DNA from 2 places in the Paenibacillus motobuensis genome. Region 1 is predicted to be linked to the other one. Evidence: riboswitches for the same ligand, from Rfam matches in the RefSeq annotation. Region 1 holds a riboswitch; the other holds the start of a gene.
What was found. A riboswitch is a leader RNA that binds a small molecule or an ion and turns the genes downstream of it on or off. The one in region 1 is predicted to bind cyclic di-AMP.

Region 1 (12,139 bases):
CGGCGAAGAATGCTTTTGCCACATGTTTAAATAAAATCAAAGACCATGATTTGAAAATGAAGCTGGTCGATGTCGAATTTACGTTTGACCGCAACAAAATTATTTTCTATTTCACGGCAGAGGGACGGGTAGATTTTAGAGAACTGGTGAAGGATTTGGCCAGTATTTTCCGCACCCGGATCGAGCTGAGACAGATCGGTGTCAGAGATGAGGCGAAGATGCTAGGCGGGATCGGCCCTTGCGGTCGGATACTCTGCTGTTCCTCTTGGCTCGGCGATTTCGAGCCTGTCTCGATCAAGATGGCTAAAGACCAGAGCTTATCGCTCAACCCAACCAAGATCTCCGGTTTATGCGGCAGATTAATGTGTTGCCTCAAATTTGAGCATGATAACTACGAGAGTGTGAAGGAAGAAATGCCGACGGTTGGCAAGCAAGTCATTACTTCTCTGGGAGAAGGCAAAGTCGTTGGAATTAATGCCGGTTCACGGACAGTGCATGTGCAATTGTTCGAGATCAACAAGGTCAAGGAGCTTTCGTTAGACGACGTAGTTGTTAAATAGTCAAGAATATCATAATTTTCAATATAATTGAGAATGACTCTGGGGTGGGAACTTGGAGAATAAAGATATTTTCGCGTATATGCAAGCGCTGGAAAAACAAATAGCTAAAGTACACGGCGATTTTGGCACGCTTATGCTCGAGGTGAAGAAGCTGATGGAGGAGAACCAGCAGCTCAGGCTTGAGAATGAGAAGATGCGTAAAGTTCTGAAGCAGGAAAATGAGGTAGAACTGGTATCTTCCGAAGGGAAGCAGGAACAAACGCAGCTGGAGCATAAGGAGAATACCGATATCGTGGGAGAAGGTTATGATAACCTGGCGCGGTTATATCACGAAGGTTTTCATATCTGCAATGTATATTACGGACATTTACGTACAGAGGGCGATTGCCTGTTCTGCCTGTCTTTTTTGAATAAATAACAAGCCGTAGGGAGAACTTCCTACGGTTTTTTTTAGATTCCAGTGGGAAATGCAATCCTTATAAAGGATATAACAAATAATTAGCAGAAATGGACGAGCGCGATTCATGAGAAATGTGGAAATTTACGAGACAGAGCGGGTGGATGATCTGCTTACCCATGATCTGTCGATCATTCAGAGCGAGCAGGTGTTCAGCTTCTCAATGGATGCAGTACTTCTAGCGAGATTTGCAAATATTCCGAAATACGGTCGAATATTGGACTTATGCAGCGGTAACGGTGTAATACCGATTCTGCTATCAACCCGGACGAATGCGCAAATTGAAGGTATCGAGATTCAACCCCGACTTGCCGATATGGCTCGGCGCAGCGTGGAGATGAACGGCTTGACAGAGCGGATTAACATTATTGAGGGGGATCTGCGCGATCTAGCTAAGGAAGGCGGGAATGGCATATATGATGCCATAACGGTTAATCCACCCTATATGCCGCTAACAGGTGGGGATCTGAAGCTAAGTGAGCATCAGAGCATCGCTCGGCATGAGATTCATTGCACGCTGGAGGATGTGGCGCAAGCGGCGATGCGACTGGTCAAGCCCGGGGGCAAAATATCGATGGTTCACAGACCGCAGCGGCTTGGAGATATCATAACGATGTTAAGGAAGTACCGGATGGAGCCCAAGGTGATCCGATTTGTTCACCCCCGGGCTGGATCAGAGGCCAATATGGTACTGGTCGAGGCGCATCGGGATGGGAAGCCGGACGTCAAAATATTGCCTCCGCTGATCGTATATCAGGAGAACGGGGAATACTGTCAGGAAGTTATGGATATCTATTACGGATCAAAAGAGGAGAAGGCATGAGTATAAGCATACAGAGAAGTTTTGAAGATAATCCGGAGAATAGTAGCCCGGGGAAGTTATTCCTCGTCGCTACGCCGATCGGCAACCTGGAGGATATGACTTATCGTGCTGTGCGAACCCTGCAGGAGGCAGATATCATCGCTGCAGAGGATACGAGACAGACGCGCAAGCTGTTAAGTCATTTCGAAATATCGCCCGGCAAACTGCTGAGCTATCATGAGCATAATAAGGCAGCCAGTGGCCCAGAATTGATACGCTTTATAATAGAAGGAAAAAATTTGGCGCTGGTTAGTGACGCCGGTCTGCCGGCCATTTCTGACCCAGGCAGTGATCTGGTTAAGCTAGCGCTGGAAGCGGGTATTTCCGTAATTCCGGTTCCCGGGGCAAACGCGGCTCTGTCAGCTCTGATCGTGTCAGGTCTACCTACAGAGAGATTCACCTTCCTTGGCTTCTTACCGCGAGACAATAAAGATAGAGACAAGCTATTAAGCTCACTGCTCGATGAACAAGGAACATTGCTGTTGTATGAATCTCCACATCGATTGGTGAAATCGCTTGAGGCGTTGCTGGAGGCCTGGGGGAATAGACATGTCGTTCTGGCTCGCGAGCTGACGAAGCGCTATGAAGAGATGGTACGGGGGACATTAAGCGAATGCTTGGAATGGCTGCAGGAGCATCCGCCGATTGGCGAATATTGTATCGTTGTCTCTGGGGCTCATCCTGAAGAGGTGAAGGAGCGGAGAGATGCATGGTGGCAAGCGCTCTCGGTGGAGGATCATGTCGCACATTATGAAGAACAGGAAAAGCTGCCGAGAAAAGAAGCGATGAAGAAGGCTGCTGCCGATCGGGGAGTCTCAAAACGGGATATTTATAATATGCTGCTGTAAAAGAGGACTTTTTTGAACAGGTATTAAAAGCGTGAAGGCCCCTTTTTATAATTTACTGTAAATAGCTAAAAACCCATAAATTGTATTTACGGGTCAAAAAAGGGGCCTTCGTAGGCCGGGTTCAAGCCTGGAAGGCGCCAAGGAGATATGAAAAAGGTTAGAATTAACATATTCAGTAAATCTATTATATACTATTTTTATTAATTTGTCACAGGGGTAGGCAATTCGCTCAAACATTCATGGCAAACAATTTTTCCCTTGAAGTAAGTTACGTTCTCGGCATTGCCACAGAAGATACAAGCAGGCTCGTATTTCTTAAGCATGATCCGTTCTCCGTCAACGTAAATTTCAAGAGCGTCTTTCTCACCGATTCCAAGTGTACGGCGCAATTCGATCGGGATCACGACACGTCCCAATTCATCTACTTTTCTAACAATACCTGTTGATTTCATCATAACTGATAGTAGCCCCTCTCGCTATAGTTTAAAAGTGTCATTATTCGACAAACTTCTATCTTTTATGATAATTATGATACCAACCATTGCCAGAATAGTCAACCTATTTATGGTAGAGTTCATTTTTATTTCTATTTTTTTGGTTGAAAAAGCATAATTCATCCTTAAATTACTGTTAGATAGGCGCTTTTCCGCTTAAAACAGGTTATTCTATGATTCGACAATTTGGAAAGTGTATATTCAACAACTTTAGACAAAATTCGACAAAACCTGTCGACATTAGCTAAACTTTCGTCAAATCGCCTTACAAAGTTTTTTTTCAAATTACGGTTAAGGAGGGATTTACATGTATCGTCAGCTTCGGGAAGAGAAAGTGTTCAAGGATCCAGTTCACAATTATGTTCATGTGCAGGATGAAATTATTTGGTCGCTCATTAATACTTCGGAATTTCAGCGTTTGCGCCGGATCCGTCAGCTTGGAACTTCTTATTTAACATTCCATGGTGCTGAGCACAGTCGATTCTCCCATTCTTTAGGAGTCTATGAAATTACCCGGCGAATTATTTCTCAATTTGAGCGTGCCAATTATGCGGACTGGCCTCGGGAAGAGGGAATGGTAGCTTTATGTGCTGCATTATTGCATGATTTGGGCCATGGTCCATTCTCTCATTCTGTAGAGCAGGCCTTCCAGATGCATCATGAGGATTGGACATGCCGTATTCTGCTCGGTGATACAGAGGTCAGATCGGTGCTGCGCCGGATGGGGGATGATTTCCCTGATAAAGTAGCGGCGGTGATCCGCAAGGATTATGAACAACCTATAGTTGTTAATCTTGTCTCCAGCCCACTGGATGCCGATCGTATGGACTATTTGCTGCGAGATGCTTATTTTACCGGCGTTAATTATGGAACGATAGATATGGACCGGATTCTACGGATGCTTAGACCCTATAAAGGAAGAATTGTCGTCAAGGATTCGGGTATGCATGCGGTGGAAGATTATTTAATGTCCAGGTATCAGATGTACTGGCAGATTTATTTCCATCCGGTTACACGGAGCTCAGAGATCATTTTAAGGCAGATTTTCAAAAGAGCGAAGGAGCTATATGAGCAAGGCCATCGCTTCAAGTTCCTGCCGGAACCATTGCCTTCATTATTTAATCGCACCATGACGGTACAGGACTATCTTCAATTAGATGAAGCGTTGATTCAGACGGCCTTCATGCAGTGGAGGAAGGAGACAGATGAGCTGCTTGGAGAACTATGCTCCCGGTTCATCGATCGTAAGCTGTATAAATATGTAGAGATGGACTCTTTGGATATGGAGACGATTGAAGAGATTAGAGCTGCTTTTGATAAGGCAGGGCTTAATCCGGAATACGATTTGGAAATTGATTTTCCAACGGATCTGCCGTATGATGTGTTTCGTCCGGATGGGGAGGGGCGAGAGAAGCAGATCTTGCTTCTGGACCGTCAAGAACGCTTGCGTGAAATTTCTGAAGTATCAGATATTGTCAGATCGATCAGTGGTCTGCAACGCGGGAAATTCCATTTGTATTTTCCAGATGATAAAGTTCGTACAATTATTGACGAATTGCCGCATGAGATTGCTGAGATATTCGTAGACCAGCATTAAAATTCTCGAATTATGCCAGAATGGAGTCAACAATAACTAACAAATTTACTAACTGGGAGGCGCAATTTACATTGATGCTTATTGATACACATACCCATTTGGATGCTCCGCAGTTCGACGAGGATCGTGAGGAGGTCATTCAGCGGGCTCTGGAACAGGGAGTTACGCGGATGATCAACATTGGCTTTAATCGGGAGACGATTCCGACGACGATGAAATTGGCGGAGCAATATGACTTTATCTATGCGGCCGTAGGCTGGCATCCACAAGATGCGATTACGATGCAGGATGGGGACCTCGATTGGATTGCCGAATTGTGCAAGCATGAGAAGGTCGTTGCGATTGGTGAGATCGGGCTGGATTATTATTGGGATACGTCACCCAAAGATGTGCAGCATAAGGTTCTGCGCGATCAGATCGGACTTGCTAGGAGTCTAGGGATGCCGATTTCGATTCATAATCGCGATGCACATGAGGATATTGTGCGAATTTTGCAGGAAGAGAAGGCAAATGAAGTTGGCGGTGTTATGCATTCCTTCTCAGGTAGCTGGGAAATTGCCAAAATGTGTCTAAATATGGGATTTCATTTGTCATTTGGCGGGCCGATTACGTTCAAAAATGCCAAGCAGCCGAAGGAGGTCATCGCGAAGGTTCCAATGGACCGATTATTGATCGAGACGGACTCCCCATATTTAACTCCACACCCATATCGTGGGAAGAGAAATGAGTCGGGTTACGTTCGTCTAGTCGCCGAGGCGGCAGCGGAATTAAAAGGGATTTCTTTGGAAGAATTATCCAGCCTAACGACCAAGAATGCAATGGAACGATTTGGTATTCGCTGAATTATTGAGAAAAAGTGATGAAAAAATGAGTAAACGAGAAAGATTAATGCATTTTAACAATTAAAACTCTGTTTATTACATTTTTTTAACCAATTATTAAAATAAACGTTGTTGATTCGTCCTTTACAACATGTATCGAAACAAGATAGAATTTCTTCAGTAATCGATTTGGCGATTCTCACAAACTTTATTTTGCCAAAGATTACCGAAGTTCCATAACCAGTCTCGCTGAATCTCCGAGTATGGAGAACGGGGGAACCGATCACGGCAATTCATGAGATTATGAATGATCATGTCGTGAAGGATTTCTTTGTAAGGGTCTATGGGGTGAATTCGAGGTCATTGCGCCATGAGCGAATGAACTGAGAAAGGGCGACTCTCTACGTCCTAACCCGACAGCTAACCTCGTAGGCGTATCCAGAGAGGCAACAACTCGTGCATCTACACATCATTGATTATTCAGGAAGCCACGAACAGAGTTCCTCTAACTCTTTCTTTAGGCTTCTTTTGTTTTGAATAAACTTAGTAGGGTCATCATACTGTTGTTTACAGGGGGTGGCTAATGCCGAGAGGACTGGGACAGGAATGCGAAGTGCGCTTTATGGCATTTCGTAAAATCGATCTGTAGTCACGTCAATTGCATGATATGTCGATCTAGACGGCGGGACTATGTAAGGAGGACGGAAGATATGGGATTTTTCCGTAACCAGGATACCCATGAATCACGCTCATCCAGCATGTCTTACGCAATGCGATGGAAGCAAGAACATCTGCGTCAGGTTTTGCTTGTTGGAGTTCTGGCCATTGCAGTAATCACCATCATCCTGATTTGGTTCTACACACAGAACAGTAAAAAAATATATTTAGTTGTCGATGGAAAGACAGAGTCAATCACAACCAGACATTCCTTGGTCAACAAAGTGCTCGATGAACAATCCATCATATTGCAGCCGGGCGATGAAGTTTCCAAATCGTTGTCGAGCGCAATAGAAGATGGGGACCGGATTGAGATTGTTCGGGCCGTTCCCGTCAGCATCAGCGTGGATGGCACTCATAAGCTGACCTTCACCACGAAGTCCAAAGTAGAGGATGCTATTCAGGAACTAGGCGTAGATGTGAATCAGGAGGACAAAGTTTCTCCAGACTTGAATCAGACCATTTCAGCGAACATGGTTATTAATATCGTTCGTGTTAAGAAACATAATATTCAACAACAAGAGACCGTACCATTCAATGTCGTCAAGACAAGTGATGATCAACTGCTGAAGGGTGAAACCAAGGTCGTACAGGAAGGCAGCCAGGGCCTAGTCGTGCACAATGTTGAGAAGGTGTATGAGGATGGCAAATTCGTGTCGAAGCGTTGGCTTGGCAAAGAGGTCGTTAAGAAGGCCACTCCTAAGGTCATTGCCGTAGGCACGAAGCCGAAGACTGCTGTGATGTCCGCTAGCATTTCCCGCTCCTCGGATCAGGTGAGCATCAGCGGATTGACTAAGAAGGGCGGAGTCTCGTTCAAATATAAAAAAGTACTCAAGAACGTAACCTTGACTGCCTACTCTGCAGAAGAGGATGGAATTGGCACGAAGACAGCTACAGGAACCCGGGTTAAAGAGGGAAGAACGATCGCTGTCGATAAGAATGTCGTTCCGTTAGGCTGGTGGGTGTACATTGAGGGCCTCGGATTCCGCAAAGCGGAAGATACCGGCGGCGCTATTAAAGGCAACAAAATGGACGTATATTTCGATTCGCTCAAAACAGCAAATCAATTCGGCCGCAAGAAGGGACGGACAGTTTATGTCATCGGCCCGACCAAGCCGGAGCTCAACTAGTTCGCTGCAGAGTTGAATGGATATACCGAAATAGGATAATTACTAGTGGGGGTTCAAAAAGTGGACTTTTTGAGCAACCTCTATTAGGATGATGAATAAGACAGTGGATAAGAAGAGGAGTATATCCTCTTCTTTTTGTTTTGCTTATTAAAGCGTATAATTTTCAGGGATATGTTTATAAGAGGAACAACCGCTATATGGAAGGGAAGACCGTATATGATCAAAGAGATCATTGTGGTGGAAGGCCGGGACGATACTGTGGCGATTAAGCGTGCCGTAGAGGCCGATACGATTGAGACGGGCGGTTCAGCCATCAATGAGAGAACACTGCGCAAAATAGCGCTTGCCCAAGAGCGACGCGGGGTTATTATATTTACAGATCCGGATCATGCCGGAGAGAGGATTCGCAAGATCGTTGCTCAGCGTGTGCCAGGCTGCAAGCACGCCTTCCTGCGGGAGGCCGATGCGACCAAGCGGGGAGATATCGGTGTCGAGAATGCGTCGCCAGAGGCGATCCGAGAGGCTCTGAGCCGAGTACGCAGCGAGACCGAGGGAATGGACCCTCTAATCGATTGGGAAGACTTAATCGATGCAGGGCTCATTATTCACCCACAGGCGGCTGCAAGAAGACGTAAGCTTGGCGAGTTGCTCGGGATCGGTTATTGCAATGGCAAACAGCTGTATAAGCGGCTAGTGGTCTTTAAGATCAGCCGGGAGGAGTTCGCGGCTGCACTGGCACAATTGGAGGATGAAGGGGTAATTCATTAATGACGATAAGAGAAGATATAGCAACTCCACGCCGAACGAAGGAGATTATCCAACGTCATGGCTTCTCGTTTAAAAAGAGCCTGGGTCAGAACTTTCTGATTGACCAAAATATTCTTAACAAAATTGTAGCAGCGGCTGGACTGGACAAGACGAAGGGAGCGCTAGAGGTCGGCCCTGGTATCGGGGCGCTTACTGAGAAGCTCGCTGAGGAAGCCAGCAAAGTGACCGCAGTTGAGATCGACCAACGGCTGTTGCCGATCCTTGGAGAGGTGCTGGAGCCGTTCCCTCATGTGCAGGTGGTCCATGGCGACGTGTTGAAGCTAGATCTGAAGGAGTTGTTCGCTCAGCAATTCAGCGATGTGAGTGGCGTCAGCGTAGTGGCCAATCTGCCTTACTATGTTACCACACCTATCCTGATGAAGTTGCTGGAAGAGAAGCTGCCTTTGGAGAACATCGTAGTCATGATTCAGAAGGAGGTGGCTGAGCGAATGGCCGCTTCTCCAGGAGGGAAGGAATACGGCAGCTTGAGTATTGCAGTGCAATATTACAGCGAGCCTGAGCTGGTCTGTACAGTGCCTCACAGCGTGTTTATCCCACAGCCGAATGTAGAGTCCGCAGTGATCCGTCTTAAGGTGCGCAAGCAGCCTCCGGTTCAAGTTGAGGACGAAGCGTTCTTCTTTGAGGTGGTACAAGCTTCTTTTGCACAGAGACGCAAGACGATCTCGAACAATCTAAAGAGCCGTTTCTTCCCGAAGGAGGGCAGGGAGCGTCTGGAGGCTCTGCTGGAAGAGGCCAGCATCGCCCCGTCAAGACGGGCGGAGACGCTGGATCTTCTTGAATTTGCCAAGCTGAGCAATGTGCTAGCGCAATTCGGATTGAACGAAGCTTAGCTGTAACCAATCCCTTTATCCGCCCATACGATGGGGTAGAGGTGATGGATTGTGACGAAATTGGGAGACTTGGTCGTCCGCAAATCCTATGGAGGGGATGTTACCTTCCGAGTGGAGAGAATTGAGCGGAGCGTGGCCATCATAAAGGGAACAGAATTTCGTCTTCTGGCCGATGCGCCACTGACGGATTTGTTAGAGGTGGACCCAGGTTCACCTGGAGAGAAGACAGAACGTGCGCGGATCAAGGCGACCGAATCGCTGCAGCGGCTGCGTCAGGACCGCCAGCAGCTGGCGGAGCGCAATCAGGTTGCGGTCCAGCAGTGGTCACCTGCGGCTCAGGAGCAGGCTTATTTTGAGGTGCCTGGAAAGGTGCTGCATTTGGATGGGGATGAGAGATACTTACAGAAGAGTCTTGATCTCTACGAGAAGCTTAGAGTGCCTGTGAACGGCTATTATGTAAATGAGTCTGCTATGCCTAACGTGCTGTACCGACTGCTGCCAACCGTGAACCCGGACATTGTCGTGCTGACAGGACATGATGGGGTACTGAAAAACCCTCCATCAAGAGACCTGTACAACTTGACCAGTTACAAAAATTCCAAGCATTTTGTAGAGGCTGTGCGTATAGCGCGCGAATATGAGCGTAACTTCGATACACTGACGATCGTGGCGGGAGCTTGTCAGTCGCATTTTGAGGCCTTGCTGCAGGCAGGAGCCAATTTTGCCAGTTCCCCTGCCCGCGTGTTGATTCATGCTCTGGACCCGGTCTATATTGCGGCTAAGGCGTCATTGACATCGATTCGGGATACGATTCATATTACCGATGTGCTCAATCAGACGATCAGCGGCACACAGGGAGTTGGGGGAATCGAGACGCGGGGCAGCTACCGGATCGGACTGCCTACACTTAAGGATTTATCGAAATTGAACATTGTTCCGACGATGTAATTCGAGCTTTTCAGAAAGTGTCGAAAAAAAATCGTTGACAAGTTTTTTTTCATGCTGATATAATTATTTATTTAATTTGACAATTGTGACCCCCTTCATGTATAATGGACAAAGAAGGAAGGTGGTCACAGGCCATGGCTAAAAATGCACTATCAGAAATTAAAAATAGTCTGGAAGCTCACGTTGGTCAGAAAATCATGCTGCGGGCAAACGGTGGTCGCCGAAAGACTGTCGAACGTACTGGAGTGTTAGAGGAGACTTATCCTTCAGTCTTTATCGTTAAGCTGGATCAAGATCAACAAAGCTTCAAACGTGTGTCCTATAGTTATGCCGATATACTGACCGAATCCGTTGAAGTTATGGTGTATAACGATGACAACGGAATGGGGCTTTCGTATATTAAACCGTGAACATCATGATATGTCAGTAGGCGATCTTTGCATTTTGCGAAGGTCGCTTTTTTCATGACAACTTTATGACCAAAATGTACATATATCCTAGACGTTAGTTGGATCTAATGATCGTATGAAGTGTTGCCGAATGTAGCATACTACGGATGTTCCTTATTGAACTCGCACTTTATCTTAGGATTAAAGGGGGAAGTGGCTATGGCACGCAGACGGCGCAGTGTGATGTCGGAGGAGCTTAAGGTAGAGCTTGCCAAGGAGCTTGGATTCTACAATACGGTACAGCAGCAAGGCTGGGGAGGCATTAGGGCCAAGGATGCGGGAAATATGGTCAAAAGAGCGATAGAAATGGCAGAACAGGCCGCCGCAAAGAATTCACAATAATGATTGCACATAATTAGGCTTCTCCCGAGGGGGAAGCCTTGTTTTTGTATCAGGATAAAGTAATATAGAGAAGGCAGGTTTGTCTTTTCATTACATAGACGGAATGCACGGATTTTTTATAAAATAGGTATAGTGAGCTCATTACATTGTGGATTAATACGAATTCAGAATAACAGCATTATGGAAATCTTAGTGAATGGATATTTGAGGACAGGTGAACGCCTTGAAAATTTATGAGAAAGCACCGGCAAAAATAAATTTAATGCTTGATGTGCTATATAAACGGCCTGATGGGTACCATGAGGTTGAAATGATCATGACGATGGTCGATTTGGCGGATCGTCTGGAAATGAGCGAGCTTCCCCGCGACACGATTATTATATCGAGTCAAGCGGGTTATATTCCGTTGGATGAGAAGAATCTGGCCTTTAAGGCGGCTAAGCTGATTAAGGAGCGTTACAAGGTTCCAAGCGGTGTCTACATCCATTTGGACAAGAATATTCCTGTAGCAGCGGGATTAGCTGGTGGCAGCAGCGATGCGGCGGCAACACTGCGCGGCTTGAACCGCCTCTGGAAGCTCGGCATTTCGGATGCAGAGCTAATGGAGCTTGGTGCAGAGCTCGGCTCGGATGTCCCGTTCTGTGTTACAGGAGGGACAGCACTGGCTACAGGCCGGGGGGAGAAGCTAATCCCAGTGGCTCATCCGCCGCAATGCTGGGTCATTCTAGCCAAGCTGCCGATCAATGTATCGACTGAGGAAGTCTATGGCCGATTCCGCAGCGATCGGATTACGAAGCATCCTTCGGCCAGCCGAATGATGCAGGCGCTTGATAGCGGGTCTTTTCACGGAATGTGTCAAGAGCTTGGCAATGTGCTTGAGGAAGTGACGCTGCAAATGCATCCAGAGGTGGCTCATCTCAAGGAGACGATGCTGCGTCTTGGAGCGGATGGCGTGTTGATGTCGGGAAGCGGCCCGACGGTCTTCGGACTTGTGTCCAAGGAGTCGAAGGTACCGCGGATTTACAACGGACTGAGGGGCTTCTGCAAAGAGGTGTATGCCGTCCGTCTATTGACTAAATAAGTAAAGATTGTACAAAACCGTACGAAAATGTTATATTTTCATTAAAATATTCGGATTTAGCGAGGGGTCTTCGTGAAAAAATTGAAAAGAAGCGCTCGATTAGTTGAAATGACCCAATATCTGTTATCCCGTCCGCATCATCTGATACCTCTGACAACGTTTGCGCAGCGGTATG
Region 2 (12,139 bases), on a different contig from region 1:
ACCGATAATCCTTATCAAATATTAGCGGCAAAGGTACAAGGTAAGATCAGTACAATGGGCCTCGAGAAAGAAAACCTGTCCATGGCGCGCTATGAAGCGTTGCAAGAAGCCCTCTCCTTCTCAGCAAGCTTCGATGTAGGTCCTTGGCTTCGGGAGCTGCGGATGCATAAGTCTCCGGAGGAAGTCGGCAAGCTGCGCCACGCCATTTCCCTGATCGAGCAAGTATTGCAGGAGGCTCTCAAGCAAGTGAAGGAAGGAGTGTCCGAGAATGAATTGGTAGCTGAGGTTGAATACCAGATTCGCAAGCTTGGAGCAGACGGTCCTTCCTTCGACTCGATGGTATTATTCGGTGAGAATGCCGCACTTCCACACGGAGTACCAGGCAAAAGACAGCTGCACCGTGGCGATCTAGTCATGTTCGATATCGGGGTCTACGCAGACGGTTACGCTTCGGACATTACTCGTACCTTCGCCTATGGAAATATCACGGAAGAACAGACCCGAATCTACAATACTGTACTTGCCGCTAATGAAGCGGCGATTGCCCAGATTCGCCCTGGCGTTACTTTCGCTTCGATCGATAAAGCTGCCCGAGATTTGATTACCGAGGCTGGTTACGGGGAGTATTTCCTGCATCGCCTTGGTCATGGGCTCGGCATCGATGTTCATGAATTCCCATCCGTACATGGATTGAATGAGCTCACGCTCTCAGCTGGCAACGTCTTTACCGTCGAGCCTGGTATCTATGTTCCCGGTATCGCCGGCGTCCGGATTGAAGACGATGTGCTTGTTACCGAATCCGGCGTTGATGTGCTGACTCAATTTCCGAAGCAGCTCACTTTTATCGACTAATCTACAAAAGCAAGGGCTGTGCTTTAGCAACAACAAAACCTCCAAGACACGCGAATGCGGCCCTGGAGGTTTTGTGATTTTATTTGACTTGATCGAGTTCCGGTTCACCGTCTGGATGGAAGTTACGCGCGATGTACAGAAATGGCGTACCCACCGCAGTCAGCGCAAATTTTATTATATAAGTAGTGAACAGGATTTCGAGCCATACGTCGAAGCTGTATTTACCAATGAAGGCAATCGAACAGAAGATCAGCGTATCGACAAAGGAACTGATCATCGTGCTTCCGTTGTTCCGGATCCAGAGTTGATTGCGCAAAGGATAGAAACGGCGAATCCAAGAATACAGGCGGACATCGAGAAACTGACTGATGAAATAAGCTGTCAAACTACCCAGCGCCAATCTTGGCATTAACCCGAAGATCGTCTTAAGCGAATCTTGCGCCAGATCACCTGGCTGCGGCTGGAACACAAGAACCATCTGCATAAGAATCGTCGTCATTATCAGCGTGAAGAACCCGAACCATACCGCCTTCTTCGCCTCTTGACGCCCATACTTCTCATTCAGTAAATCACTCGTCAAATATAGGCTTACATACATCGTATTGCCAAGCGTCATTACAATTCCGAACATATCAATTGTCTTAACGACTTGAATATTGGCGATGACCGTGGCAACCCCGATCCAGGCATATAACCCCTTCTTTCCGAACCAGCGATAACAGATCAAGAAGAAGGTTAAATTTACGAGCATATATATAAGGCCCCAGAAAAAGTTAAACATAACATGCCTCCTAGTTTTGGTTACGCGGGATGGTTACGAACCGCGGCTGATTTTCAATCAGCATTTTCTACGATAACATAGCTTTTCGCAAGTTGCCACCCTATTATTTCTTCCATTATAGAGGTTGTGCAGAAAGTTCGTTTTTAATCAAATAAAATTGATTCAGGAAATGGTCAAAATTCACTTTCTCGAAACAATGAAATCGCTATCATTGAAAAAATGAATAATATCATTGTTTAAACGTTTCATTTTGTCTTACAATACTTTTATATGTCTTTTTTTCCAATTGAACTACATAAACAGGAATAAAGAACTAGATTAATAGAAACTCAGGGGGATATAATGCGAAAATTCAAACATTCCATTGGTCGCAAATTTATGCTGACATTTGCGGTCATCACAATCCTGTCATCCATTTTATTCAGTACAACTTTCTACTTTATCGCCATGAGCATTATTGACGAGAATGTACTTCCTCAATTCGATGAGGTTCTGCATACAAGCTCCAGGGATATTTACAAAGGACTTGATAATTCGCAGGCTCTCCAGCTTATTAAAGGAAGCGAAAATTCACGCTTTGCCGTAGAGTCCTATCTCAGCAAAAAGGTTGAGGAATTCCATCTGCATACCGCCTATATTCTCGATGTCAAAGAAGATAAGGCCATCGTGATTGGAATTAATAAAGATTCGATCATGAAGGTTGGGGACGAGCTTGATATCCAGGAAGCGATGAAGGTGAAAGATCCTGGCAAACTGAGCGTTAGCGACCTGTACAGTGATCAATATGGCGTGCACAAAACTGCATATATCCGCCTGTCTGGAAGCACAGCTGTTCTAGCTGTAGGTATGGATGCGAACTTCATCAAACAGAAGGAAGATCAAATTCTGTGGACCGGAATCGTAATCGCTGCCATTGTTATCGTTCTGGCTCTGATCGCGGCTTATGCGAACAGCAGACGCATCATCAAACCGATTAAGAGATTGGCCGCCGTAACTACGCAAATGGCACAGGGAGATTTAACTCAACAGATTACCATTACGGGACGTGATGAGATCGCTGAGCTCTCTGCCAGCTTCCAAACGATGATTACGGAGCTAAAAGAAATGATCACCAAGGTTCAAAATAGCTCCCATGGCGTTATCCAAGGCTCCGATCAGATCTATCAGTCTGTGAACACCTTCCAGCAGTTGATTGAGCATTCCGGCAACTCGATGCAGGAAATTGAAAAAGGCAGCACCGTAATCGCCGGGGCGGCCGCAGAGAATGCCCGTGCAATGGAAGAGATTTCGCTAGGGATCCAGCATATCGCCGGTTCCTCCGCTGAAGTAACAGAGCGCATTGGTCAAGCTTCAAATGAGGCTGACAACGGGAATGAGCTGGCCAAGTCGGCGACTGGGCAGATGCGCCTTGTCGAGCAGGCCGCAGCATCATTGCTCACACATATTTCAACCTTGAACGAACGTGCTTCATCCATCATTCAAGTCGTAGACCTGATCTCAAGTATTACGAAACAGGTTCATATCTTGGCTCTGAATGCGGCGATTGAAGCAGCACGGGCTGGAGAGCATGGCAAAGGCTTCTCCGTCGTCGCCGAAGAAATTCGCCTGCTTGCTGAACAGACGAAGGATGCCACAACGAAGATCAGCGAATACTTATTAAGCATCCAGGAAGAGACTGTAAGCTCGATGCAGACGATGCAGCGTGCTACTAATGAGATTAGTTCCGGTACGGAGCAAGTGAATCAGGCAGAGCTGGCGTTCAGCCATTTGACCGAGCTGATCTCGGAGATTAACTCAAGTGTTCAATCTGTCTCGGCGGCAACCGAGGAAATCTCGGCCAGCACAGAAGAAGTAACTGCCTCTGTTGAGGAATCGGCCAATATTACCGGAAAATCTCTTCTCAGTATCGAAGAAATCTCCAATAACACCAGCCGGCAAATCGAAGAAATGAAGAACCATGTCGGAGCTATTGAACAGCTCCATCAGCATGCTCTTTCCTTGAGAGAGGCTATAAATAAATTCAAAGTTTAAGAGGGACAGATCATACAAGAAGAACCGCCGGAAATAGGATTCCGGCGGTTCATTGGCGTTAAAAGATCTATAATCTTCTTACAGTTCATTCACCGAGACGGCCTCGGCCAATTTCTTCTCAGGCTTCTTCCAATACGACTCATTGCCGGGAAGATCATCAAACCAGGCTGCATCCTCTGGACATTCAAGCATCATGAACTTCCCATACTCATCATCACGGGACTGATGATACTTCAAATACGCCATTCCGTTCTCGATCGCCAATATTTCGATTTTACCGGATGTATGGCTCATCGATAAGCGAACGCGCTTGCCTAAGCCGGAAGTACGGGCCTTAGCCCCTTCCACCAGTTCATATGCCCGCCGCAGCGGAATAACAAAATCGGAATTTCCGGCAACCGGACGGTTGATGAAGAAATAATAAGGCGTTACACCTGCCCAGGACAATTTGTCGAGCAGTTCCCCAAGCACCTTCTCATCATCATTGATCCCCTTCAGGATCGGCGTCTGATTCACGACGATGGCTCCAGCCTTATGTAGCGCCTCGAAGCATTTGCGCGCTTCCGCCGTAATCTCCCGCGGATGATTAATATGCGCCATCACATAAATGCGCTTATCCGCTGAGGAAAATTCAGAGATCAATTGCAATAGATCAGGATCCTCATAGATCCTCATCGGATTGAAGACAGGGATTTTCGAGCCAAGTCGGATGATCTTCACATGTTCGATCGCCCGCAGCTGTTCGAGGATATTACGCAGCTTGGAAGTCGCGAGAATCAGACTGTCCCCGCCCGTCAATAACACATTGTTGATCTCAGGATGCCTGGAGATGTATTCAATCCCCGGTGTTACATCGGCCATCGCTTCCTTCACATCATTGCGGAACAACCGCTTGCGGAAGCAGTAGCGGCAATAAGCACCGCATACCTCAGAGACGATCAGAAGCGCCGTTGTCCGGTACTTATGCTGACAGCCAGGAACGACATAATTCGTATCCTCGTCAGAAGCATCCCAACGCCCATATTCGCGCAGTTCCCCGGTATTCGGAATAACAAGCTTACGAATGGGGTCATTTGGATCGTCCCAGTCAATCAGATTCAAATAATAATCATTCACCCGGAACACGAATTTGTCAGTAATCGGACGAAGTTGATCCCGTTCGATTTGAGACAACTGCGTCACCTTATCGATATTTGTAATGTACTTCGGGCTTGCCATACACCATCTCCTCCTTTATCTCTACAACATCGCCGATTCGTAAAGAAGAAGCCTGGAAACCAAAGATGACAGTGCAGCGCAAGGCATCACATGCCGAGTAATAACGGGTCATATCCATATAAAAAGATCCATATAGAGGTAGTTCAAAAAGTCCACTTTTGATCACGAAGTGAATCACGGAGTAACTCGGCATCGAATCTTGAATTCACCCGGGTCTTCCGGTGCTCACGTACCTACTACGTACGCTTCGCTCCTCAGACCCTAGCTTCATCCAACCTTCTCGGTGCTGAAAACCGACCTTTTTGAACACATATATTAACACAAAAAGACCCGTAGCAGGGTCATTGCAAAGCAGTATAAATGATGACCCATCCACTGCTGACGAGGTTAGCTGACGGACTCGGGAAAGATGGTTCCCTACGTGTACTATACACAACGATTCGCCCCAAAAAATGGTTCCCCCGCTTTTCGACTTTACCATTCGAAAATTAAGCGTATATTTATCGTATTACAAATGTAAGCGTGTGTCAAAACTGAGGATTCTTTGGAAGGCCTGCAATCTCATATATTTGATCCATATCCAGATGCCCTCTTACATGATCGGCAAGTCGGTCAAATGCAATCTCTCGCCTTGCGGCGGCGGAGAATGTCGCAGCCAGGGGCTCCAGCCCCTTGGCTTGCCTAATTCCATCCAACCAAGCCCGGCGATAACCATCACTATTGAATAGACCGTGCAAATACGTGCCGAACACTCGCCCATCAATGCGACAGACTCCCTCCATCCGTTCCTCTTCATCAACGCTTTGAACTAGGAATAAGGGTGCTACATCTTTCCCCCGAGAAGTGGTACTTGCCGCATCATTTGTATGTGCAACAACGTATGAGCCATAAGTAACTAGCCCAAAACCAACTTGGCTTGAGTACACCGTCTCCCCGGAGTGAATTTCGTAGCCACCAACGGGGATAACAGGCTCCATCGTATAAAGGCTAAGCGGGGCATCAGGTAGAACATGTCCTGCGGTGCGGATTGTCTTTTTGCCAGGAAGAAACGTCGTCGTCAGCGGCAGCCAGCCAAGTCCACGGGATTGCTTCACTTTGCCGGATTCAACTGCTTCTGGATCAAGGAGTACATCGCCAAGCATCTGATATCCGCCACAAATACCGACCAGTTGCGAATGAGTGCTGCTCTCCATATACTGCTCAATCGCCCCGTCCAGCCCCTGTTCTCGCAGAAATGCCAAGTCGCTAATCGTATCCTTGGAGCCTGGAAGGATGATTACATCCGGCTCTCCTAGCTCCGCTGCTCGCTGGACATAGCGCACAGACACGTCCGGCTCTGCAGCCAGCATATCGAAGTCCGTGAAATTGGAAATACGCGGATAACGAATAACGACAATATCGATATCGCGGCCCTGCTTAGGCATCGAGGCGTATGAGTCGAGAATGACTGAATCCTCGGCCTCGATCTCCAGATCCGGCAGAAAGGGCAGCACACCAAGCACGGGAATGCCTGTCCGCTGTTCTAGCCAATCCAGCCCTGGACGAAGCAGTTCCAGATCGCCTCTGAATTTATTGATAATGAAGCCCTTCACCCGGGCTCTCTCCTCGGGCTCCAGCAATTCGAGCGTCCCGACCAGAAATGCAAATACCCCGCCGCGATCGATATCGCCCACCAAAATGACCGGAGCTTCCGCCCACCCAGCCAGATTCATATTGACGATATCGCGCTGCTTCAAATTGATCTCCGCCGGACTTCCCGCACCTTCTAACACAACGAGATCATATTCATCCCTCAATCGGTTCAGAGCCTCCATCACGATCGGCTGGGCCACAGGCAGGAACTCCTCACGATATTTCATCGCGCTCAGATGCTGGTAAGGCTTGCCGTGAACGACGATCTGCGAGTGCATATCTCCTGTCGGCTTAATCAGGACGGGATTCATATCCGTCGTCGCCTCGATTCCACAGGCTTCAGCCTGCACTCCCTGGGCTCGCCCAATCTCCCGGCCATCGGCGGTGACATAAGAATTTAGCGCCATATTCTGTGATTTATAGGGAGCCGTCCTGATTCCGTCTTGAACGAAAATTCGGCATAAGGCAGTCACGATGACACTCTTGCCGACATCAGAAGCCGTACCCTGCAGCATCAGCACAGCGCCTCGATTGCTGGAGTCTACACAATTCCTCTTTGCATCTTTTTCCGTTATATCAACTTGCTCTCTTAATAAATCCTCTTGCCTCATCGATCAAACCTCCACTTCACTCATTGAAAAAGCAAGCAGGCGAGCAGTAGCAGTACCGCTTCCAGCCCTTCATTGATCGCACCATAAGTATCCCCCGTCAAGCCACCCAGTCTTGCACTCATTCGGCTGGCCATCCAGGAACCGACGCCCCAAGCGAGCAAAGGGGCGAGAACATAATAGACCATGGGGATGATCATATTCATATCTCCCCACTGCAGCACAGCAGCAAGCAGAAGCAGTCCAGCCGATAGGACAAGGGCCAATAAAGTCGCAAGCAGTGTATCCTTGCCGCTCTGTCCCCGGAATCGTCCGGCCAGGCCTTCCCCGCCGCGCGCGGTCGGCCAATGGCGCATAGCCAGCGACATGAACCAGCGGCTCCACACTGGAGCCGTCATCATTGCCGCCCCAGATACATACAATCCGCGGCTTAGGAGTGTAGCGAGCATCGACATTTTGAAGAGCAGCAGCAGCACACAGGCTAACACACCCATTGCTCCAACTCGGCTGTCCTTCATAATCTCCAGCATTTTCTCACGAGGACGGTAGCTTAGGAACGCATCCGCGGAGTCCATCCAGCCATCCAGATGCAATCCTCCAGTCAGCCAGACCCAAGCGATCAGTAGAATGACCGAGACTGGCAGCACAGGCAGCGCCAGGCTAGCCACCACGCCGATGATCCATATAACAATGCCAATCGCCGCCCCGACGAGCGGATAATATTTGGCGCTCCTCTTCAGCAACTCCGGCGTAAAATCAAGCTCGGCCCGCACCGGAAAACGCGATAGAAATTGAAAAGCGGCCAAAATTGGCCGTCCTTTTTGTCTCATAATCGATACTCCCTGCTCTTAAGTTCAATTGGAATTCCTACAGTAACGAGAAATACTTGCTGCGAAATCTCAGCCATTTTGCGATTCATGATTCCAGATAAATCCCGATAGACTCGCCCTAGACGGTATTCAGGCACGATGCCATCCCCGACCTCATTCGTTACCAGTACCAAATTACCGGAATAGGCCGAGACGACAGCAGCTAATCGCTCGATCTCGTCCAATACCTGCTGCTCCGCCTCCGGCCCCTCGCCGGACGCCAGCAATATATTAGAGAGCCATAATGTGAGACAATCCACCAGTACAACAGGTTCGTCTGCCACAGGCTCCTCGATAGAGGAAGATATACGATTGTTCGACTGAGCCAACTCGCTTAACAGCGCGGCAAGCCGCAGCGGCTCTTCCTTCGTCTCCCAAGGGAAGCCGCTGTCCACTCGGACACTCTGGTGCAGCCTGATCCGCTGACGCATCTCATCGTCGAATGCTTGTGCCGTAGCGATATAAATTCCTCGCTCCGCATGCTTCATGCACCATTTCTCGGCAAAAGAGCTCTTACCGCTCCGCGCCCCGCCAGTCACCGTAATGATCATACAGATGTCTCCGACTCATCCGCTTCTCCTGTAGAGACTCCGGCACTCTCAAAGGTCGCCATTTCCGACATTACGCGGCAAATCGCATCGATCAGATGCAGCGCCAGTACACCGCCAGTGCCTTCGCCCAGTCGCATGTCCAGATGCAGCATCGGGGCAAGCCCTAGCTCACCGAGCAACTGCTCATGCCCCTGTTCATGCGAGGCATGCGAGGCGATCATATAATGCGCAGTTTCTGGTGCAAGGCGCTTCGCGATTAATGCTGCTGCACTAGAGATAAATCCGTCAATGACGACCGGACAATGGTGAGCAGCAGCAGCCAGAATCACCCCAGTCAAGCCGGCGATTTCTAGTCCGCCGACCTTGGATAAAACATCCAACGGATCGTTTGAATCCGGCTGGTTAATATCAATTGCCTTCTGCACGACAGCAATCTTATGCTGAAGGCGTTCGTCATTGAGACCCGTTCCCCGGCCGACGCATTCCTGCGGTGATTTTCCGGTTAACACGCTCATAACTGCCGCACTGGCCGTAGTATTACCAATCCCCATTTCACCAGTGACGAACAGTCTTGACCCATTTGCTACTGAACTCTCCACCGTATCGATTCCCGCCAGCACGGCCGTTTCCGCTTCCTCACGGCTCATCGCCGGACCTTTGGCCATATTCGCTGTTCCATAGCGGATCTTCTTCATAATAAGCTCCGGGTGCGACAATTCGGCATTTACTCCGATGTCTACGCACATCACTTCGGCTCCGGCTTGACGAGCCAGTACATTCACTGCTGCTCCCCCGGCCAGGAAGTTATGTACCATCTGCGGCGTTACCTCCGCTGGAAAAGCACTGATGCCTTCCTCGCACACACCATGATCAGCGGCCATGACGATGACAGAACGCTTAGATAAATCAGGATGTACATTCCCTGTTATTCCCGCTAGCTTCACGGCCAGGTTCTCCAACTTCCCGAGACTCCCCGGCGGCTTGGTTAACTGATCGAGATGCTCTGCCGCTGCTGCTGAAGCAGCTTGGTCCGGAGCTGAGATTTTATCGATAATTTGTACGATTAAATGATTCATGTATATCCCCTTCCTGGTATGTGATGCGCAATATCACTAGTGTTGCAATATTATGCTGCAAAATATAAACTAGCGAAACGCAGTTCCACTGGTTCAGAATAATCTATCAATCAAGCCCCATCTTACTACTAGTTTCCTTACGCAGCAATAACTGCGGCTCTCCGTGATCTGGGTGCGCAACGATATGCGACTGCACCTGAAAAACAGATTCAATCAATTCAGAATTGATAATTTCCGTCGGTGAACCTTCAGCTACAATTCTGCCCTGATGAAGCACAAGCAAGCGGTCGCAATACAGAGCGGCCAGGTTGAGATCATGCATGACAGATACGACCGTCAAGCCCGCTTCACGCTGCCAGCTGGCAACCAGCTCCATGAACTGCGTCTGATGCCGGATATCCAGATAAGTCGTCGGTTCATCAAGCAGGACGATCTCAGGCTGCTGGGCCATGACTTTGCCTAGGGCAACCCGCTGCCGTTGCCCTCCGCTCAATACATGAAGCGGACGATGCGCTAAATCATTCAGCTCGAGCTTATCCATAATACCGCTCATTAGACGCTGAGCGGCTTCACTATCTTCTCTACCACGCCAATTTTGGAACGGAAACCGCCCCATCTCAATCACTTCCCGGACAGGGTATGCTACTGGTGGAAGCCCATCCTGCTGCAGAACCGCCAGCTTGCGCGACAGCTCCTTGCGCCCATATTCGGCGATCAACCTGCCATCCAGACTGATCTCGCCGCGGTTTGGCTTCTCTACTCCGGACAAGAGGCTAATCAGCGTTGATTTCCCACTGCCATTTGGACCGATAATGCCCCAGAACTGTCCGCGCTGAACCCGCCAGTTTATGTCCTTGAGTACGGACAGACTTCCATATGATTTATCTATATGCCGAACTTCAATCAACGCATCTCCACCTCTCTCTCCTTCTTCTTGCGATACAGCAAATAAGCAAAGAAAGGCGCCCCTACGAAGGCAGTGACAATTCCCAATGGTATCTCGATCGGCGCCAGCAGCGAGCGCGCTGCCAGATCGCTCCACATCATGAAGATGCCCCCGCCGAGCGCGGAGAGCGGAATAATCAGGCGATAATCAGGACCCGTAATAAGGCGAACAATATGCGGTACCACCAAACCAACAAATCCAATCACCCCGGATACCGAGACGGCCGCTGCCGTGAGCAGCGTGGCCACGAATAACACTGATAATTTGGTGAATTCCACATTGAGTCCCGTATGGGTTGCTTGCCGCTCTCCCAGTGCGAGCAAATTCAGCGTCCTGGCCCGGCTCCAGAGGTAAATAATCCCCAGCGCCAAATATGGCAACAGGATGGCCGTATACGACCATCCTCTCAAGCTTAAGGACCCCATCGTCCAATATAAAATTTCATTCACCGTCTTCTTCGACATTGCTGTCAGAAAAGATACAACCGCCCCCAGGAAGGACTGCATCACGACTCCCGATAGAATTAAATTTTCGATCGGTATTTTCCCGTTCTCCCGGGCCAGCCACATTACGATCCACAACGTTAATGAACCCGTTAAAAATGCGATAGCCGGCAGTGTGAACACTCCGATCACGGAGTACTGCCAGCCAAGGAAGATCAGTACTGCGGCCCCTAGCGCTGAACCCGATGACACGCCAAGGGTGAATGGATCGGAGAGCGGATTGCGCAGCACTCCCTGGAAAGCAGAGCCCGCTGCCGCAAGCGAAGCACCGACCAGCAGGCCAAGCATCACTCGCGGAAGGCGAACCTTCATCACAATCTGTTCAGAAGCCATGCTCCAATCCGGAGTGATATGATCGCCAATCCACGGAATATGATGCGCAAGAATGGCGATAATCTCTCCGGCAGGCAAATATACTGAGCCTACCCCGATACAGATCAAGACGGTGATTGCGAGCAAAGCAAGACCTATGATTCCGTATCCGGCCAGCTTCTTCCTCATGGCTGCATCAATTCCGGATAGATTGCTTTGGCTACTTCAATCAGTCCTTGGGTTACGCGCGGTCCCGGACGGCTGAGCAAATTGTCATCCAGTCCAATAACCTGATCATTCTTCACCGCCGTAATTTGATCCCAACCGCTGCGTTCTTTTATAATCTCGGCCAAGGTCTTGTCATTTTCAATGACGCTCTTGGCATACAGAATAACATCAGGATTTGCCTTAATAATATTCTCTTCGTTAATTTGACTCCAACCTTCTATATCGGAAGCTACGTTAGTGCCTCCGGCAAGTGTGATCATCTCGTCCATGAACTCGCCCTTACCAACCGTCCAGCCTGGCGAGAACTCGATATATACCTCTTTCTTATCTTCCTCTTTAACCGATTTAACGGCTTCAGTTACTTGATTCAGCTCATCCTGCATCTGCTTCACAACTTGCTCCGCCTCAGCCTGGTGATCCGTAATTTGTCCAATCATCTTAATATGGTCCATTACGTCAGTCACTGTCTTCGGATTGGATTTAAATACTTTAATCCCGAGATCGGTCAAGCTCTTGATCGTCTCTTCCTTGA

Region 2: another riboswitch for cyclic di-AMP. It lies ahead of ABD014_RS06730 (KamA family radical SAM protein); the one in region 1 lies ahead of ABD014_RS22390 (resuscitation-promoting factor).

The regions. Positions count from the first base shown of each region.
Region 1 is NZ_BAAACX010000025.1:48,103-60,241, reverse strand. Features, by position in the region: gene ABD014_RS22425 (PSP1 domain-containing protein) at 1-560, shown strand, start outside; gene ABD014_RS22420 (initiation-control protein YabA) at 613-978, shown strand; gene ABD014_RS22415 (tRNA1(Val) (adenine(37)-N6)-methyltransferase) at 1,085-1,840, shown strand; gene rsmI (16S rRNA (cytidine(1402)-2'-O)-methyltransferase) at 1,837-2,727, shown strand; gene ABD014_RS22405 (AbrB/MazE/SpoVT family DNA-binding domain-containing protein) at 2,928-3,182, opposite strand; gene ABD014_RS22400 (HD domain-containing protein) at 3,529-4,818, shown strand; gene ABD014_RS22395 (TatD family hydrolase) at 4,893-5,660, shown strand; cyclic di-AMP (ydaO/yuaA leader) riboswitch at 5,877-6,090, shown strand; gene ABD014_RS22390 (resuscitation-promoting factor) at 6,350-7,486, shown strand; gene rnmV (ribonuclease M5) at 7,703-8,254, shown strand; gene rsmA (16S rRNA (adenine(1518)-N(6)/adenine(1519)-N(6))-dimethyltransferase RsmA) at 8,254-9,144, shown strand; gene yabG (sporulation peptidase YabG) at 9,196-10,092, shown strand; gene veg (biofilm formation stimulator Veg) at 10,227-10,502, shown strand; gene ABD014_RS22365 (small, acid-soluble spore protein, alpha/beta type) at 10,701-10,883, shown strand; gene ispE (4-(cytidine 5'-diphospho)-2-C-methyl-D-erythritol kinase) at 11,107-11,964, shown strand; gene purR (pur operon repressor) at 12,037-12,139, shown strand, end outside.
Region 2 is NZ_BAAACX010000007.1:335,889-348,027, reverse strand. Features, by position in the region: gene ABD014_RS06745 (M24 family metallopeptidase) at 1-852, shown strand, start outside; gene ABD014_RS06740 (queuosine precursor transporter) at 932-1,633, opposite strand; gene ABD014_RS06735 (methyl-accepting chemotaxis protein) at 1,976-3,664, shown strand; gene ABD014_RS06730 (KamA family radical SAM protein) at 3,743-4,882, opposite strand; cyclic di-AMP (ydaO/yuaA leader) riboswitch at 5,244-5,387, opposite strand; gene ABD014_RS06725 (cobyric acid synthase) at 5,410-7,029, opposite strand; gene cobS (adenosylcobinamide-GDP ribazoletransferase) at 7,146-7,952, opposite strand; gene cobU (bifunctional adenosylcobinamide kinase/adenosylcobinamide-phosphate guanylyltransferase) at 7,949-8,542, opposite strand; gene cobT (nicotinate-nucleotide--dimethylbenzimidazole phosphoribosyltransferase) at 8,539-9,618, opposite strand; gene ABD014_RS06705 (ABC transporter ATP-binding protein) at 9,725-10,525, opposite strand; gene ABD014_RS06700 (FecCD family ABC transporter permease) at 10,522-11,568, opposite strand; gene ABD014_RS06695 (ABC transporter substrate-binding protein) at 11,565-12,139, opposite strand, start outside.